Regions from separate parts of the Streptomyces armeniacus genome, predicted to be linked through region 2. Evidence: predicted binding sites of a transcription regulator. Region 2 holds the regulator's gene; the other holds the start of a gene.

Region 1 (7,494 bases), 440 kb from region 2:
GACGACGGGTGTGTGCACGGCGTGCCCTGGTTCACCTCACGGCTGGGCGGCGCGCTGCTCGAACTGGCCGCCTCCCCGCGGGATCTGACGCTCGCCGAGTGCCTCGCGGAGGCCATTACGCGTACCTCCGACGCGCACCGCGAAACCTGTGACCTTTCTCACTCGCGCACTCCGCAGGCGACCGTCGTCGCGGCCCGCTGGGACGAGGGGACGGTCGAACACCTGGTGCTCTCGGACTCCGCACTGCTCCTGGAGCGCGCCGACGGCTCCGTGACGCCCGTGCTCGACGCGCGCCTCGATCAACTCCCCGACCGTGTCCGCTCGATGCGCGCCGGTGTCCGCGCCCTCCCGCGCGGCTCCGCCGAACGCGCCACGGCGGGCGCCGCGTACGCCCGCGCCGTCGAGGCGCTGCGCAACGCGCCCGACGGCGGCGGCTTCTACACCGCGGCCGCCGACCCGGCCGTGGCCCGGCTCGCGGTCACCGGCACCACGCCGCGTACGGACGTCACCGCGCTGCTCGGCCTCACGGACGGCGCGTCCCGCTGGGTCGAGACGTTCCGGCTCGGCGACTGGTCCGGACTGCTGGACCTGGTGCGGAAGGAGGGCCCGTACGCGCTCGTCGCACGGGTGCGCACGGCGGAAGACGCGGACCCGGACTGCACCGCGTTCCCGCGCGGGAAGGCGCACGACGACGCGACTACGGTGTTCGCCGAGCTGCCGCAGGCGGAGGCGCGGCGGGGCACGACGGGCGGGGTGTAGCCCCGGGCGCACGCGGGCGGGCGTACGAGCCGTACGCAGGCCGGCGTACGAGCCGCACGCGGGGCGGGCGCCGTACGCCGCGTCAGTCCTCCGTGTTGCCCAGCCCGTTCAGCCGGTGCAGCAGCCGCGCCAGTTCGGAGATCTCCCCGCGGTCCCACGCCGCCAGCTTGCGCCCGTACTCCGCGCGCCGCGCCTGCCGTACCCGCGTGAAGCGGTCCCGGCCGCCCGGTGTCAGCTCCACGAGCGAGGCACGCCCGTCGGCGGGGTCCCTCGTGCGGGCGACCAGACCGAGCGTCTCCAGGGCCGCCAACTGGCGGCTCATCGTGGCCTTGCCGACCCCGAAGTACGTCGCGAGCTCGGTGGCCCGCTGCGGTCCGGCCTCCTCGAGCCGTACGAGCAGCCCGTACGCGGCGGGCTCCAGGTCAGGGTGCACCTCGCGGGCCATCTCGCCGGAGGAGGCGCGGGCGCGGCGGAGGAAAACCGCCAACTCCCGTTCGAGGTCGAGGAACTCGGGCCCGTACGGCCCGCCCGCCGGATCGTGGCCGCGGTCCGCGGCGTCCCGCGGATTCGTCGAAGCGTCACCTTCGGTCCCGGCATTGTGCACGTCAGCGCCCTCTCCGGCTTTTCCCATGATGAAAGTTCCTGCCAGCGCACGCGATCGTCGCAGCTCCGCCAGTATTTCGCAGGAGTAGACCAACGGCAGCCCACGAGCCCTCTTCCACCCGGGAGTTCTACGCGCGTATCTTTCCCATGGCATGTCCACACCACCGCACTCCGGGCATGTCACCCCCTCGGCACCACGTGCTCCCCCGCACCACGCGCACGCTCCGCACCGTACGCACCCCCGCACCGCTCCGTACCACCAGGCACCGTCCCACCCCCCGGCACATCCCCCACTGAGGTCTTCGGAGGCAGCGATGCCCAGCTACAGATCCGGTTCCAGCAGCCCCACGCGCCGTGTCGCCACCGCGGCCGGGATGCTCCTGTCCGTTCTCGCCCTCGTCGTCACCCTGCCCGGCACGGCGTCCGCCGCCCCGGGCGAGGACCGCGGGCCCGTCAAGCGCGGCGACGCGTGGATGGGCATGTCGGTCGAGCGGCACGAGGGAGGCAAGCCGCAGGAGGAGCCGCCGCCGAGCCTGGCGGCGAGCGTGGAAGGCGTCGACGTCTCCGGCCACCAGGGGAACGTCGACTGGAACGCGCTGTGGAACAGCGGAGTCCGCTGGGCCTACGTCAAGGGCACCGAAGGCACGTACTACCAGAACGACTACTTCACGCAGCAGTACAACGGCTCGTACAACGTCGGCATGATCCGCGGCGCGTACCACTTCGCCAACCCGAAGGACTCCAGCGGCGCCGCCCAGGCCAACTTCTTCGTGGACCACGGGGGCGGCTGGTCGAAGGACGGCAAGACGCTGCCGGGCGTACTCGACATCGAGTACAACCCGTACGACGGCAACGACTGCTACGACATGAGCGCCGGCGCGATGGTCAACTGGATCCGCGACTTCACCAACACGTACAAGGCCCGCACCGGCCGCGACGCCGTGATCTACACGACCACCAACTGGTGGGCCACCTGCACCGGCAACGACGGCAGCTTCGGCGCCACCAACCCGCTGTGGGTCGCCCGCTACGCCTCCGGGCCGGGCGCGCTGCCGAACGGCTGGGGCTTCTACACCTTCTGGCAGTACACCTCGACGGGCCCCATCGTCGGTGACCACAACGTCTTCAACGGCGCGTACGACCGCCTGCAGGCCCTCGCCAACGGCTAGGCCCCGGCACGCGGCGGCAGCGCCGCCACAGACCAGGAGTGGCCCCCTCCACCAGGGCGGGAGGGGGCCATTCCTGCGGTACGGCCACGCGCGGCCGTGCCGTCGGTACGGCCGCGCGCCGGGGCACGCGGCCGCCCTTCCCGGCCGCGTCCGTCACGCCGCGACCGGGAGCTCCGCGGAGGCCGGGGTGAGCGCCAGCTCCAGCACCCGGCGTACGTCCGAGACCGGGTGGACGTCAAGGCCGGCCAGCACCTCCTCCGGCACGTCGTCCAGGTCCGGCTCGTTCCGCTTCGGGATGATCACGGTGGTCACCCCGGCGCGGTGCGCCGCCAGCAGCTTCTGCTTGACGCCGCCGATCGGCAGCACCCGCCCGGTCAGCGAGACCTCGCCCGTCATCGCCACGTCCGGCCGCACCTGGCGCCCGCTGAGCAGCGAGGCCAGCGCGGTGGTCATGGTGATGCCCGCGCTCGGCCCGTCCTTGGGCACCGCGCCCGCGGGCACGTGCAGGTGGATACCGCGCTCCTTGAGGTCGGCGACGGGCAGCTCCAGTTCGGCGCCGCGCGAACGCAGGTAGGAGAGCGCGATGTGCGCGGACTCCTTCATCACGTCACCGAGCTGCCCGGTCAGCGTGAGCCCGCTGCCGCCCGCCTCCGGATCGGCCAGCGACGCCTCCACGTACAGCACGTCGCCGCCCGCGCCCGTGACCGCCAGGCCGGTGGCCACGCCCGGCACCGCCGTACGCCGCTCGGCCGGGTCCTGCGCGGCCTCCGGGGTGTGGTGCGGCCGCCCGATGAGCTTGCGCAGGGCGTCCGGACCGACGGTGAACGGCAGCTCGCGCTCGCCGAGTTCGTGCTCGGCCGCGACCTTGCGCAGGACGCGTGCGACGGCGCGCTCCAGGTTCCGTACGCCCGCCTCACGCGTGTACTCGCTCGCGAGCTTGCGCAGCGCGGACTCGTCCAGGGTCACCTCGTCACCGGCCAGTCCGGCCCGTTCGAGCTGCCGGGCCAGCAGGTGGTCGCGGGCGATGGTGACCTTCTCGTCCTCGGTGTAGCCGTCGAGCTGCACGACCTCCATCCGGTCCAGGAGCGCCTCCGGGATGGCCTCCATGACATTGGCCGTGGCCAGGAACACCACGTCGGAGAGGTCGAGTTCGACCTCCAGGTAGTGGTCCCGGAACGTGTGATTCTGCGCTGGGTCCAGCACCTCCAGCAGGGCCGCGGCCGGGTCGCCGCGGAAGTCCGAGCCGACCTTGTCGATCTCGTCCAGGAGCACCACCGGGTTCATCGAACCGGCCTCCTTGACGGCCCGTACGATCCGCCCGGGCAGCGCCCCGACGTACGTACGGCGGTGGCCGCGGATCTCCGCCTCGTCACGTACGCCGCCCAGCGCGACCCGTACGAACTTCCGCCCCATCGCCCGCGCGACGCTCTCGCCCAGCGAGGTCTTGCCGACCCCGGGCGGGCCGACCAGCGCCAGTACGGCGCCGCCGCGTCGGCCGCCGATGACGCCCAGCCCGCGCTCCTCGCGGCGCTTGCGCACCGCCAGGTACTCGGTGATGCGCTCCTTCACGTCCGCCAGCCCGGCGTGGTCGGCGTCCAGGACCTCCTTGGCGCCCGCGATGTCGTACGCGTCGTCGGTCCGTTCGTTCCACGGCATCTCGAGCACGGTGTCCAGCCAGGTGCGGATCCAGCTGCCCTCGGGGCTCTGGTCGGAGGACCGCTCCAGCTTGTCGACCTCCTTGAGCGCCGCCTTGCGGACGTCCTCCGGGAGCGCGGCTGCCTCGACGCGGGCGCGGTAGGCATCCACTCCATCGCCTTCAGCCGCGTCGTCCCCGTTCAGCTCCGCGAGCTCCTTCCGTACGGCCTCCAGCTGGCGCCGCAGCAGGAACTCGCGCTGCTGCTTGTCGACGCCCTCCTGGACGTCCTTGGCGATGGACTCGGCCACGTCCTGCTCGGCGAGGTGCTCGCGGAGCGTCTCCACGGCGAACCGCAGCCGCTGCACGGGGTCGGTGGTCTCCAGCAGTTCGATCTTCTGCGCGGTGGACAGGAACGGCGAGTAGCCGGCGTTGTCGGCGAGCTGCGCCACGTCGTCGATCTGCTGCACCCGGTCCACCACCTCCCAGGCACCGCGCTTGCGGAGCCAGCTGGTGGCCAGCGCCTTGTACTCCTTGACCAGTTCGGCGACCGCGCCGGGCACGGGGTCGGGCGCGGTCTCGGTGACCTCGCTGCCCTCCACCCACAGTGCGGCACCCGGGCCGGCCGTACCGGAGCCGATACGGACCCGGCGCAGGCCGCGGATGAGCGCGCCCGGGTCGCCGTCGGCGAGCCGCCCCACCTGCTCGACCCGGCCAAGCACACCGATGCCGGCGTAGTTGCCGTCCACGCGCGGGACGAGCAGCACCCGCGGCTTCTTCCCCTCGGGCGCGGCGGACTGCGCGGCCTCGACCGCGGCGCGTACCTCGGTGTCGGACAGGTCCAGCGGCACCACCATCCCCGGCAGGACCACCTCGTCGTCGAGGGGCAGCACGGGCAGGGTGAGTGTTTCGGACGTCGAAGCCATGATCTCTCCCTAGGCAGGCAAGTTGAGCTATCAAGACTCAATGCACGGAGGGGGTGGGATGTTCCCGTGAGCGGCGGGCGTTCGCTGTCGGCGATAGCCGGCCCACCGGGGGGATCCGAACGAGGGGACCCGAAGGAAGGAGTCGCGTGGTCGACAACCCCGGTCGGCGGCGGGCTGTTCCCCGGCGCCCGTACGGGGGACGGCGCGGGAACGGGGCTCGTACGGGCGCTTGTTCGCTCTCAGCGATCCGGGATACTCCAGACATGTCACCTCCCCGTGTCACCCGTCGCACCCTCATGACCGGGCTGCTGCTCGGCGCCTTCGCGGGCTGCTCGGGGGACGCCCCGCGCTCGGAGGACGCCACTGCGGAGGAGTCCCCGTCCCCGGAGCGGTCCCCGGGCCCGGACCCGTCCGGCAGCCGCGCGCGGCTCGTCACCCTGCACGTCTCCGGCGGCTACGCGGGCGTCGACAAGGAGATCGCGGTCCGCACCGACGGCTCGTACACCACCTCCCTCCGCGACATCCCGGGCCGCACCGGCCGCTTCACGCCCGCCGAGCTGTCCCGGCTGCGCCGCCTGCTGGACGGCGCCCGGCTCGGCACGCAGCCCAGCCGCAACGTGGACCCGGACCTCCGCGACCAGTTCCTCTACCGCGTCACCTACGGTGACCACGTCGTCGTCACCGACCTCTCCGACCCCGTGCCGCCGCTGTCCGACGCCATCGCGCTGCTGGAGCGGGCGCTGGACCGGGCCGTCGAGGACTGACCGGGCACGGCGGAACGGCAGCGGGAACGGCACGAGCGGACGGAGCAGCGGAAGCCATGCACGCACCGGACGAGACGCAGGCGCCCGACGACGGCCGGCCCGTCGTCCTCGACCGCCGCACCGGCCCGTACGGCGAGGTGGTGCTGCGGCGCAGTGGCGAACTGCTGCAGATCATCGCCAACGGCTGCTTCCTGATGGACACCTCGGACGGCCGTTCCGAACGGCTGCTGGTCCGCGCCGCGCTCGACGCCCTGCCCGTACGGCCCGGACCGCGCCTGCTGCTCGGCGGCCTCGGCGTCGGCTTCTCGCTGGCCGAGGCGGCGCGCGAACCGCGCTGGGGGCGCATCACGGTGGTCGAGCGCGAGGAGGCCGTGGTGGAATGGCACAGGTCTGGACCACTCGCCCCGTTCACCGCCGAAGCCCGCGCCGACGCGCGCACCGAGCTCGTACACGCGGACCTCCTGGAGCACCTGCGCGCCACCCGAGACCGCTACGACGCGCTCTGCCTCGACATCGACAACGGCCCCGACTGGACCGTCACCGACGGCAACCGCTCGCTGTACTCCCCCACCGGACTCGCCGCCTGCCGTGCCCGGCTGACCCCCGGCGGGGTGCTGGCGGTCTGGTCGGCCCGACACTCCCCCGCATTCGAGGAACTACTGCGGAATAACGGATTCAGTCGGGTCCGTACGGAAGAGACACCAGTCGCCCGGGGCGTTCCCGACGTCGTTCACTTCGCAATGAGACCGGCGTAGCCCACACGTGCACGAGGCCCTTACGCTGCTGCCAGCAGACACACACAAAGCCACAGGGGCAACGCAGGGGCGGCACCGAATGGACCAGACCAACACCACATCAACGCATAACGGCCAAGCCGCTGCGGCGACCACCCCTGGCGCCCAGCGTCGCATTCTGGTGGTCGAGGACGATCCCACCATCGTCGACGCCATCAGCATGCGCTTGCGCGCCGAGGGCTTCCAGGTGCAAACGGCCGGCGACGGGCCGGCCGCCGTCGAAACCGCCGAGGCATGGCAGCCCGACCTGCTCGTCCTGGACGTCATGCTGCCGGGCTTCGACGGACTCGAGGTGTGCCGCCGCGTACAGGCGCAGCGCCCGCTGCCGGTGCTGATGCTCACCGCGCGTGACGACGAGACCGACATGCTCGTCGGGCTCGGTGTCGGCGCCGACGACTACATGACCAAGCCGTTCTCCATGCGCGAGCTCGCCGCCCGGGTGCACGTCCTGCTGCGCCGCGTGGAGCGGGCCACGCTCGCCGCGCACACACCGCGCAGCGGGACGCTGCGGCTCGGTGAGCTGGAGATAGACCACGCACAGCGCAGGGTCCGGGTGACGGGCGAGGACGTGCACCTCACGCCGACCGAGTTCGACCTGCTCGTCTGCCTGGCGCACTCGCCGCGCGCCGTGCTCTCCCGCGAGCAGCTGCTCGCCGAGGTGTGGGACTGGGCGGACGCCTCCGGCACCCGCACCGTCGACAGCCACATCAAGGCGCTGCGCCGGAAGATCGGCGCCGAGCGCATCCGTACGGTCCACGGCGTCGGGTACGCCCTGGAGTCGCCCTCCTCGGGCACCCCCGCCTCGGCGGCCACACCGGTCACATCCGTCACCGACGGGGCGTGACG
Region 2 (7,494 bases):
GACCCCGGCTCCGACGGCAGCGCCGTGTCGGCGACCAGCGCGGCGGGCAGCAGTGGGCGTATCTGCTCCGCCTCCACCACATCGTCGAAGACCAGCAGTGCCCGCCCGCTGCCGCGTCTCCGGCGCACGGCCGCGAGTTCGCGTGCGACATCCTCCGAGCCGCGCGGCGTCCCGTCAGGGCGGACCATGCGCACCAGCAGGGCGCCTCCGGGGTAGCCGCCGCGCAGGAGATGGGCGACGCGCCGGGCGAGAGCGGTCTTGCCGGTCCCGGGAGCGCCGGAGACCAGCACGGGTGCCGGCTCCTGCCCGGCGCACCGGTCCGCCGCTCCGTCCTGCCCCAACCGCAGGGTCAGCGCGTCCACTTCGGCCGCCCGTCCGGTGAACGACGGCACGTCCTCTATCTCCGATACGGCACACGACGCCCCCTCGAGCGGACGCTCATGCACCGGCGCCCGCTCGTACACCGCGGCACGCTCGTGCGCTGCCGCCCGCTCACGCACCGCCGGCCGCAGCACCACCGGTTCACGCAGCGCCTCGCACCCCGCGTCGCGCAACGGCTCACAGCCCGGCTCGCGTGCCGGTGCCCGCGGTGGCAGCCCTCTGAGCCGTACGGCCGGCGGCCTGGTCACCGTCGCCGTCACCGCCGCGCCCAGCCCTTCTCCGCCCAGCTCCTCGCCGCGGAGCATCGCCTGCTCCAGCCGCTGGAGCGCGGGGGAGGGATCGACGCCGAGCTCGTCGCACAAGTGCCGCTTGATACGGCGGTATTCGGCGAGTGCCTCCGTCTGCCGCCCCGTGCGGTACAGCGCCTCGATGAGCTGCTGCCGGAATCGCTCGTGTCCCGGATACATCCGCGTCACGCCCCACAGCTCCGCCAGCGCGTCGGCGCAGCGCCCGAGCGCCAACTCCAGCTCGCAGGCGCGTTCCAGGGCACGCAGCCGCTCCTCGATGAGGCGGGGCACCTCGTCGCGGTGGAGCTCGGGTGAGGGCACGTTGGCCAGCAGGGAGCCCTGCCAGAGAGTCAGCGCGTCCTTGAGCGCATACAGCTCGGCCTCCGGGCCGCCGTCGGCAGCCAGCCCCAGCGCGCCCGCCGTACGCACCCGTTCCCGGAAGCCGAGCAGGTCGAGCGTGCGGGGGGAGGCTCTCATGCGGTACCCGCCGGGGACCGCCTCGACGGGCGCACCGGACACGCCGTGCGCGGCGAGGAGTCTGCGCAGCCGCAGCACGCACGTCTGCAACGCGGCCTTGGCCGTGGTGGGTTGCTTCGCGCCCCAGACCGCGCGGAGCAGGCAGTCCACTGACACCACCGAGTTGGCGTGGAGCAGCAGCGCAGCCAGCAGGATGGTCGGCTTGGACGGTCTGAGCACCGCGACTTCGCGTCCGTCCGTGATGCTCAACGGCCCGAGCAGCTGAATCCGCACTGCCGTCACCCCCTCACTCCATCCGCGCACTCACCCGCGCGCTCGTACGCCCCGGCCCGCGCCGCACCGCGCCGCTTCCTGTCCGTGACGACCGGTCACCCTGTGCTTACGACCATGCCACCCGCCTCCGCCCCAACGCACCCCCGCCCCCGGTCAGCTTGCTGCAACCGCGTCGCAGCTTGCTGACATCGACGGGCAGTTACAGAAACCGGACATCGTTCAGCACAACTCTCGGCGAAGGCCCCGCATCTAACCGATCAAGAGGGTCCGGGGGAACCCGGGGGACCGAGGCCCTCGAAGCACAGAGCAACCGAACGGAAAGAACGGAAAGAAGAGAGCAATGTCGCACCACCGCAGGTCACGCAGGACCAAGCGCAACAGCATCGTGGCGGGGGCCGTGGCTGCCGTGCTCATCCCGCTGGGCGTCGCCGGTACGGCGATGGCCGGAGGCGACTCGTCCGGCGGCACGGAGCAGACCGGCCCGAAGCAGACCGCACAGCAGGCTGCGGCGCAGGACACGCCGAGCGTCGTCACCGAGGTCGAGGAGTTCTACCAGGGCTACATCAGCGCCCTGGGCGAGGGCGACACCGAGCAGGCGAAGTCCCTCCGCAAGGCGGCCCTGACCGAGTCCTTCCAGAACGAGCTCGCGGAGTGGGAGCAGCAGAACGCCGCGGACGGCGTGACGCGTTCGCAGAACGTGCCGGTCGAGGCCGAAGCCGCGTACGACGGCAGCGGCATGGGGCACTCCTGGACCATCGTCACGCTGAAGTGGGACGGCGGCTCGGACGCCACCAAGCTGCACGTGCAGTCCGACCTGGACACGCACAGGATCTCGGACGTCAAGCCGCTCGACTGACGCCCAGTCAGCGCGGCAATCGACCCCGCGGGCCGGGCGCCTGACCAACGCCCGGCCCGCGGTCACGTCTCGGACCGGTAGTGCCGGTGCCCCACGTTGATCAGCTCCAGCTGGCGCCGCGCCGTACGCGCCACTTCCTCCGCGTCCCGCCCCTCACCGTCCAGCGCGGACAGGAGCGCGCTGGCGGTCGTCACCATGTGGTCCACGTACAGCTCCGCCAGCATCCGCACTTCCCCCTCGCTCCAGCCCGCCGAGTCGGGCTCGTCGCGCAGCGTGTCGGCCACCTCCTGCGCGAACAGGCCGAGTTGCGCGGCGATGGCCGTACGCACGGCCCGTACGCCGCCGTGCTGCTCCCGGGAGACGAAGCGGATGTGCGCCGAGTGCGCGCGTACGTGCTTGGTGATCAACTCGACCGTACGGCTGATCCGTTGCTCGGGCCCGTCTGCCGTGGCAAGGGTTTCCCGTACGAGCTCGTGCAGGCCGCCAAGTGCCTCGTCGACGAGGGCCACACCCAGGTCGCTCATGTCGCGGAAGTGCCGGTAGAAGCCGGCGGGCGCGATGCCGACGGTACGGGTGATCTCGCGCAGGCCGATGCTGCTGAGGCTCTGCTCCTCGAGGTGGTGCAGAGCGGCGGCGAGCAGCGCCTGCCGGGTCTTCTCCTTCTGCGCCTGACGGATGTGGCTCATGTCATCGAGTAAACACTCGTTCCGCCAGCGGAGCCAGCACTAGACTGGACTCAGTGAACAGTTGTCACCCCAATTGTTCACCGAGTTGTCCACTGCCGGCCTCAACCGAAGGACTAACGATGATCTTCCTCGTGGCCGCATTCCTGCTGCTGGGCGTACTGGTGGGCGCAGCCGCGCACCTTCCGCCCGCCGTGGCGCTCACCGCGGGGGCGGTGCTCGGCTGCTGGCTGCTGATCTTCGCGTACCGCGAGCGCCGCCGTACACGTATCGAGGAGGGGGCACGATGAGCACCACGGGCACCACCGGCACGCTGCACACCCGCCCGCGCACACGGCTCCCTGACCGCGACGCCCGCAAGGACGCCCGCAAGGACGCCGACGGGATGGCCGTCACGTCGTTCGCGCTCGGCCTCGCCGGACTGCTGGTCTTCAACCTGGTGCTCGGGCCGTGCGCCCTCGTGCTCGGCGGGCTCGCGCTCGCCCGCGGCACCGGGCGGCGCGGACGTGCGACCGCCGGACTCGTACTGGGTGCCGCCGACCTGATCGTGCTGGCCACCCTCGTCACCGCGAACGGCACCGTCAGCTGGCACTTCACGGGGTGACCGGCGGCTCGGCCAAGCCCGTACGAATGCCGGATCGGCCTCCGTACGGTGGCCGATCGGCGCCCGTACGGTGGCCGACCGGGCCTCCGTACGGTGGTGCCGGACCGGCCTCAGTCCCGCGGCGGCTTCGGCCGCCACACCACCAGCGCGCTGGACTGCTGCACGTCCTCGTACGGCACCAGGTCGCGCCGGTACGACGCGTGCACCTGCGCCTCGCGGCGGCGCATCGTCACGGCCGCGCTCTCCAGCGCCTGCTGGAGCTCGGCCGCCCGCGCCTGCAGCGCGGCCACCTGGTTCTCCAGCTCGATGATCCGCTTGATGCCGGCGAGGTTGATGCCCTCGTCCTGGCTCAACTGCTGCACCTGGCGGAGCAGTTCGATGTCACGAGCCGAGTACCGCCGCCCGCGCCCGGCCGTACGGTCCGGGGAGACCAGGCCCAGGCGGTCGTACTGGCGCAGCGTCTGCGGGTGGAGTCCGGAGAGTTGAGCGGCCACCGAGATGACGTAGACCGGAGAGTCGTCGGTCAGTTCGTACGGCGTGCCTCCGAAGCGCTGGCTGCGCCCACCTCGGCCGTTCATCTCAGTCTCCCTTCGCGGCCTTGAACAGCGCTGCTCTCGGGTCCTCGGACGCGGTCGCGTCCCGGTAGGACTCCAAGGTGTCCCGTGCCTTGTCGCTCAAAGTCTTCGGCACCGCGACGTCTATGGTGACGAGCAGATCCCCGCGTGTCCCGTCCTTGCGCACCGCGCCCTTGCCGCGCGCCCGCATGGTGCGGCCGGCGGGCGTGCCCGGCGGCAGCTTCAGCGTGACCGCGGGGCCGCCGAGCGTGGGCACCTTGATCTCCGCACCGAGCGCGGCCTCCGCGAAGGTGACCGGCACGGTGATGGTGAGGTTGTCGCCCCGCCGCCCGAAGACCGGGTGCTTGTCGACGTGCACGACCACGTACAGATCGCCCGCCGGGCCGCCGCGCTCCCCCGGCGCGCCCTTGCCGCGCAGCCGGATGCGCTGCCCGTCCGAGACGCCGGCCGGGATGCGGACCTGCATGGTGCGCGAACTCGTCGCGCGCCCGCTGCCCTTGCAGTTGTCGCACGGGTCCTGGGCGATCAGGCCGCGGCCCTTGCAGTCCACGCACGGGTCGGTGAGGGAGAAGCCGCCACCGCCGCCGCGGCTGACCTGCCCGGTGCCCACACATGTGGGGCACACGCGCGGGCTGCCGTTCTTGTCCCCGGTGCCGTTGCAGGACTTGCAGGCGGCCGAGGAGGACATCCGGAGAGGGACGGTGGCCCCGTCCACGGCCTCGGTGAAGCTGAGCGTCACCTCGGACTCGATGTCCTGGCCCCGGCGCGGCTGCGTACGGGTCGTGGTGCCGCCGCGGTTGAACAGGCCGCCGAAGACGTCCCCGAGACCGCCGCCGAAGCCGCCGGCGCCGGGCCCGCCGCCCGGGCCGCCCCCGCCCGGCGTGCCGCCGAACAGGTCGCCCAGGTCGAAGTTGAACGTGCCGGCGCCGCCGCCCGCGCCGGGACCGGGGCGGTAGCCGCCGTTCCCGAAGAGGGTGCGCGCCTCGTCGTACTCCTTGCGGCGCTTGGTGTCACCCAGCACGTCGTACGCCTCGGAGGCGTCCTTGAAACGCTCCTCGGCCTTGGCGTCGCCGCGGTTGGCGTCCGGGTGGTTCTCGCGTGCGAGCTTCCGGTACGCCTTCTTGATCTCCGCCTCGGTGGCGTCCTTCGGGACGCCGAGGACCTTGTAGTAGTCCTTCTCGATGAAGTCCTTGGTACTCATCCTCGACGTCCCTCCTCCCGTTCAGCCATCTGGTCGGTCATCCGATCGGCGTTTCAGCCCTCGTCCGGGTCACCACTGTCCTCGTCGTCCACCGGCTCCCCCTCGTCGCCCGAAGGCGACGTGGACTGGGCGGACTGCGCGGGCTGCGCCCCCGGCTGGGGCTCCGCTACGCCGACCCGCGCGGGGCGGATCGTCCGCTCGCCGATGCGATACCCCGGCTGCAGGATCTGCACGCACGTCGTCTCCGTGACATCCGGCGAGTACGAGTGCATCAGCGCCTCGTGCACCATCGGGTCGAAGGGCTCGCCCTCCTTGCCGAACTGCATGAGGCCCATCTTCGCCGCGACCATCTCCAGCGACTCGGCCACCGACTTGAAGCCGCCGACCAGTTCGCCGTGGTCACGCGCGCGGCCGATGTCGTCGAGCACGGGCAGCAGCTCCGTAAGGAGGTTCGCGACGGCGACCTCCTTGACGGCGACGCGGTCCCGCTCGACCCGGCGGCGGTAGTTCTGGAACTCCGCCTGGAGCCGCTGGAGGTCCTGCGTGCGCTCGTGCAGAGCGGTGCGGGTCTGGTCCAGCTGAGCGGTCAGCGCCACGTCCTCGGCGAGCCGGTTCTGGCCGCCTTCCGTGCCGTCCCCGTCCGATCCCTGCCGCGGACCGGCCGGTCCCGCCTCCCCGGAGGGGGCGGTCCCGGCGGCCTCCGCCGCGTCATCAGGCACTTCCTGTGCGGTCTCGGCGGGGACCTCGGGCTCCTGCTGGAAGCCCGGAGTCTCCTCCGTCACGCTGCACCGTCCTTCGGCTTGTCGTCGTCCACGATCTCGGCGTCCACGACGTCCTCTTCAGCGCCGGGGGCACCGGCCGCACCGGCCTCGCCGGCACCGGCCTGCGCGCCCTCGGGGCCGCCGGCCGCCTGCGCGGCCTGGGCGTCGGCGTACAGCGCCTGGCCCAGCTTCTGGCTGGTGGCGGCGACCTTCTCGGACGCCTCGCGGATCGCCGCGGTGTCCTCGCCCTCGGCGGTCTCGCCGCCCTTGAGCTTCTCCTTGAGGTCCGCCAGCGCGGTCTCGACCTCGGACTTGACGTCCGCCGGGACCTTCTCGTCGTTGTCCTTGAGGAACTTCTCCGTCGTGTAGACGAGCTGCTCCGCCTGGTTGCGGGTCTCCGCGGCCTCGCGGCGCTTGGAGTCCTCGTCGGCGTACTGCTCGGCGTCCCGCATCATGCGCTCGATGTCGTCCTTCGGCAGCGCGGAGCCGCCGGTGACGGTCATCTTCTGCTCCTTGCCGGTGCCGAGGTCCTTCGCGGCGACGTGCATGATGCCGTTCGCGTCGATGTCGAAGGTGACCTCGATCTGCGGCACGCCGCGCGGCGCCGGGGGCAGCCCGGTCAGCTCGAACATCCCGAGCTTCTTGTTGTACGCCGCGATCTCGCGCTCGCCCTGGTACACCTGGATCTGCACCGACGGCTGGTTGTCCTCCGCCGTCGTGAAGATCTCCGAGCGCTTCGTCGGAATCGTCGTGTTCCGCTCGATCAGCTTCGTCATGATGCCGCCCTTGGTCTCGATGCCGAGGGACAGCGGGGTGACGTCGAGCAGCAGGACGTCCTTGACCTCGCCCTTGAGCACGCCGGCCTGCAGCGAGGCGCCGATGGCGACGACCTCGTCCGGGTTCACGCTCTTGTTGGCTTCCTTGCCGGCGGTCAGCTCCTTGACCAGCTCGGCCACCGCGGGCATCCGGGTCGAGCCGCCGACCAGGACCACGTGGTCGATCTCGGACAGCTGGATGCCGGCGTCCTTGATCACGTTGTGGAAGGGGGTCTTGCAGCGCTCGAGCAGGTCCTGCGTCAGCTGCTGGAACTGCGCCCGGGTCAGCTTCTCGTCCAGGTGCAGCGGGCCCTCGGCGGACGCGGTGATGTACGGCAGGTTGATGCCGGTCTCGGTCGAGCTGGACAGCTCGATCTTCGCCTTCTCCGCGGCCTCGCGCAGCCGCTGGAGCGCCATCTTGTCCTTGCCCAGGTCCACGCCGTGGCCGGACTGGAACTGCTTCACCAGGTGGTCGACGACGCGCTGGTCCCAGTCGTCACCGCCGAGCTGGTTGTCACCGTTGGTGGCCTTCACCTCGACGACGCCGTCGCCGATCTCCAGCAGCGAGACGTCGAAGGTGC

The links. Region 2 encodes HspR, which represses chaperone genes until heat shock. Its sites were predicted from a motif close to TTGAGNNNNNNNNNCTCAA; they were not measured.
Region 1: the regulator HspR is predicted to act here: its motif matches at 5,113-5,131, upstream of lon (endopeptidase La).

The regions. Positions count from the first base shown of each region.
Region 1 covers NZ_CP031320.1:278,644-286,137, forward strand. Annotated here, with positions in the region: gene DVA86_RS01195 (protein phosphatase 2C domain-containing protein) at 1-759, shown strand, start outside; gene DVA86_RS01200 (MarR family winged helix-turn-helix transcriptional regulator) at 842-1,390, opposite strand; gene DVA86_RS01205 (lysozyme) at 1,677-2,531, shown strand; gene lon (endopeptidase La) at 2,685-5,090, opposite strand; gene DVA86_RS01215 (hypothetical protein) at 5,354-5,854, shown strand; gene DVA86_RS01220 (polyamine aminopropyltransferase) at 5,911-6,609, shown strand; gene DVA86_RS01225 (response regulator transcription factor) at 6,689-7,492, shown strand.
Region 2 covers NZ_CP031320.1:719,238-726,731, reverse strand. Annotated here, with positions in the region: gene DVA86_RS03100 (AfsR/SARP family transcriptional regulator) at 1-1,418, opposite strand, end outside; gene DVA86_RS03095 (hypothetical protein) at 1,759-2,274, shown strand; gene DVA86_RS03090 (TetR family transcriptional regulator) at 2,337-2,960, opposite strand; gene DVA86_RS03085 (hypothetical protein) at 3,080-3,247, shown strand; gene DVA86_RS03080 (DUF4190 domain-containing protein) at 3,244-3,561, shown strand; gene DVA86_RS03075 (heat shock protein transcriptional repressor HspR) at 3,672-4,139, opposite strand; gene dnaJ (molecular chaperone DnaJ) at 4,141-5,337, opposite strand; gene grpE (nucleotide exchange factor GrpE) at 5,391-6,119, opposite strand; gene dnaK (molecular chaperone DnaK) at 6,116-7,494, opposite strand, start outside.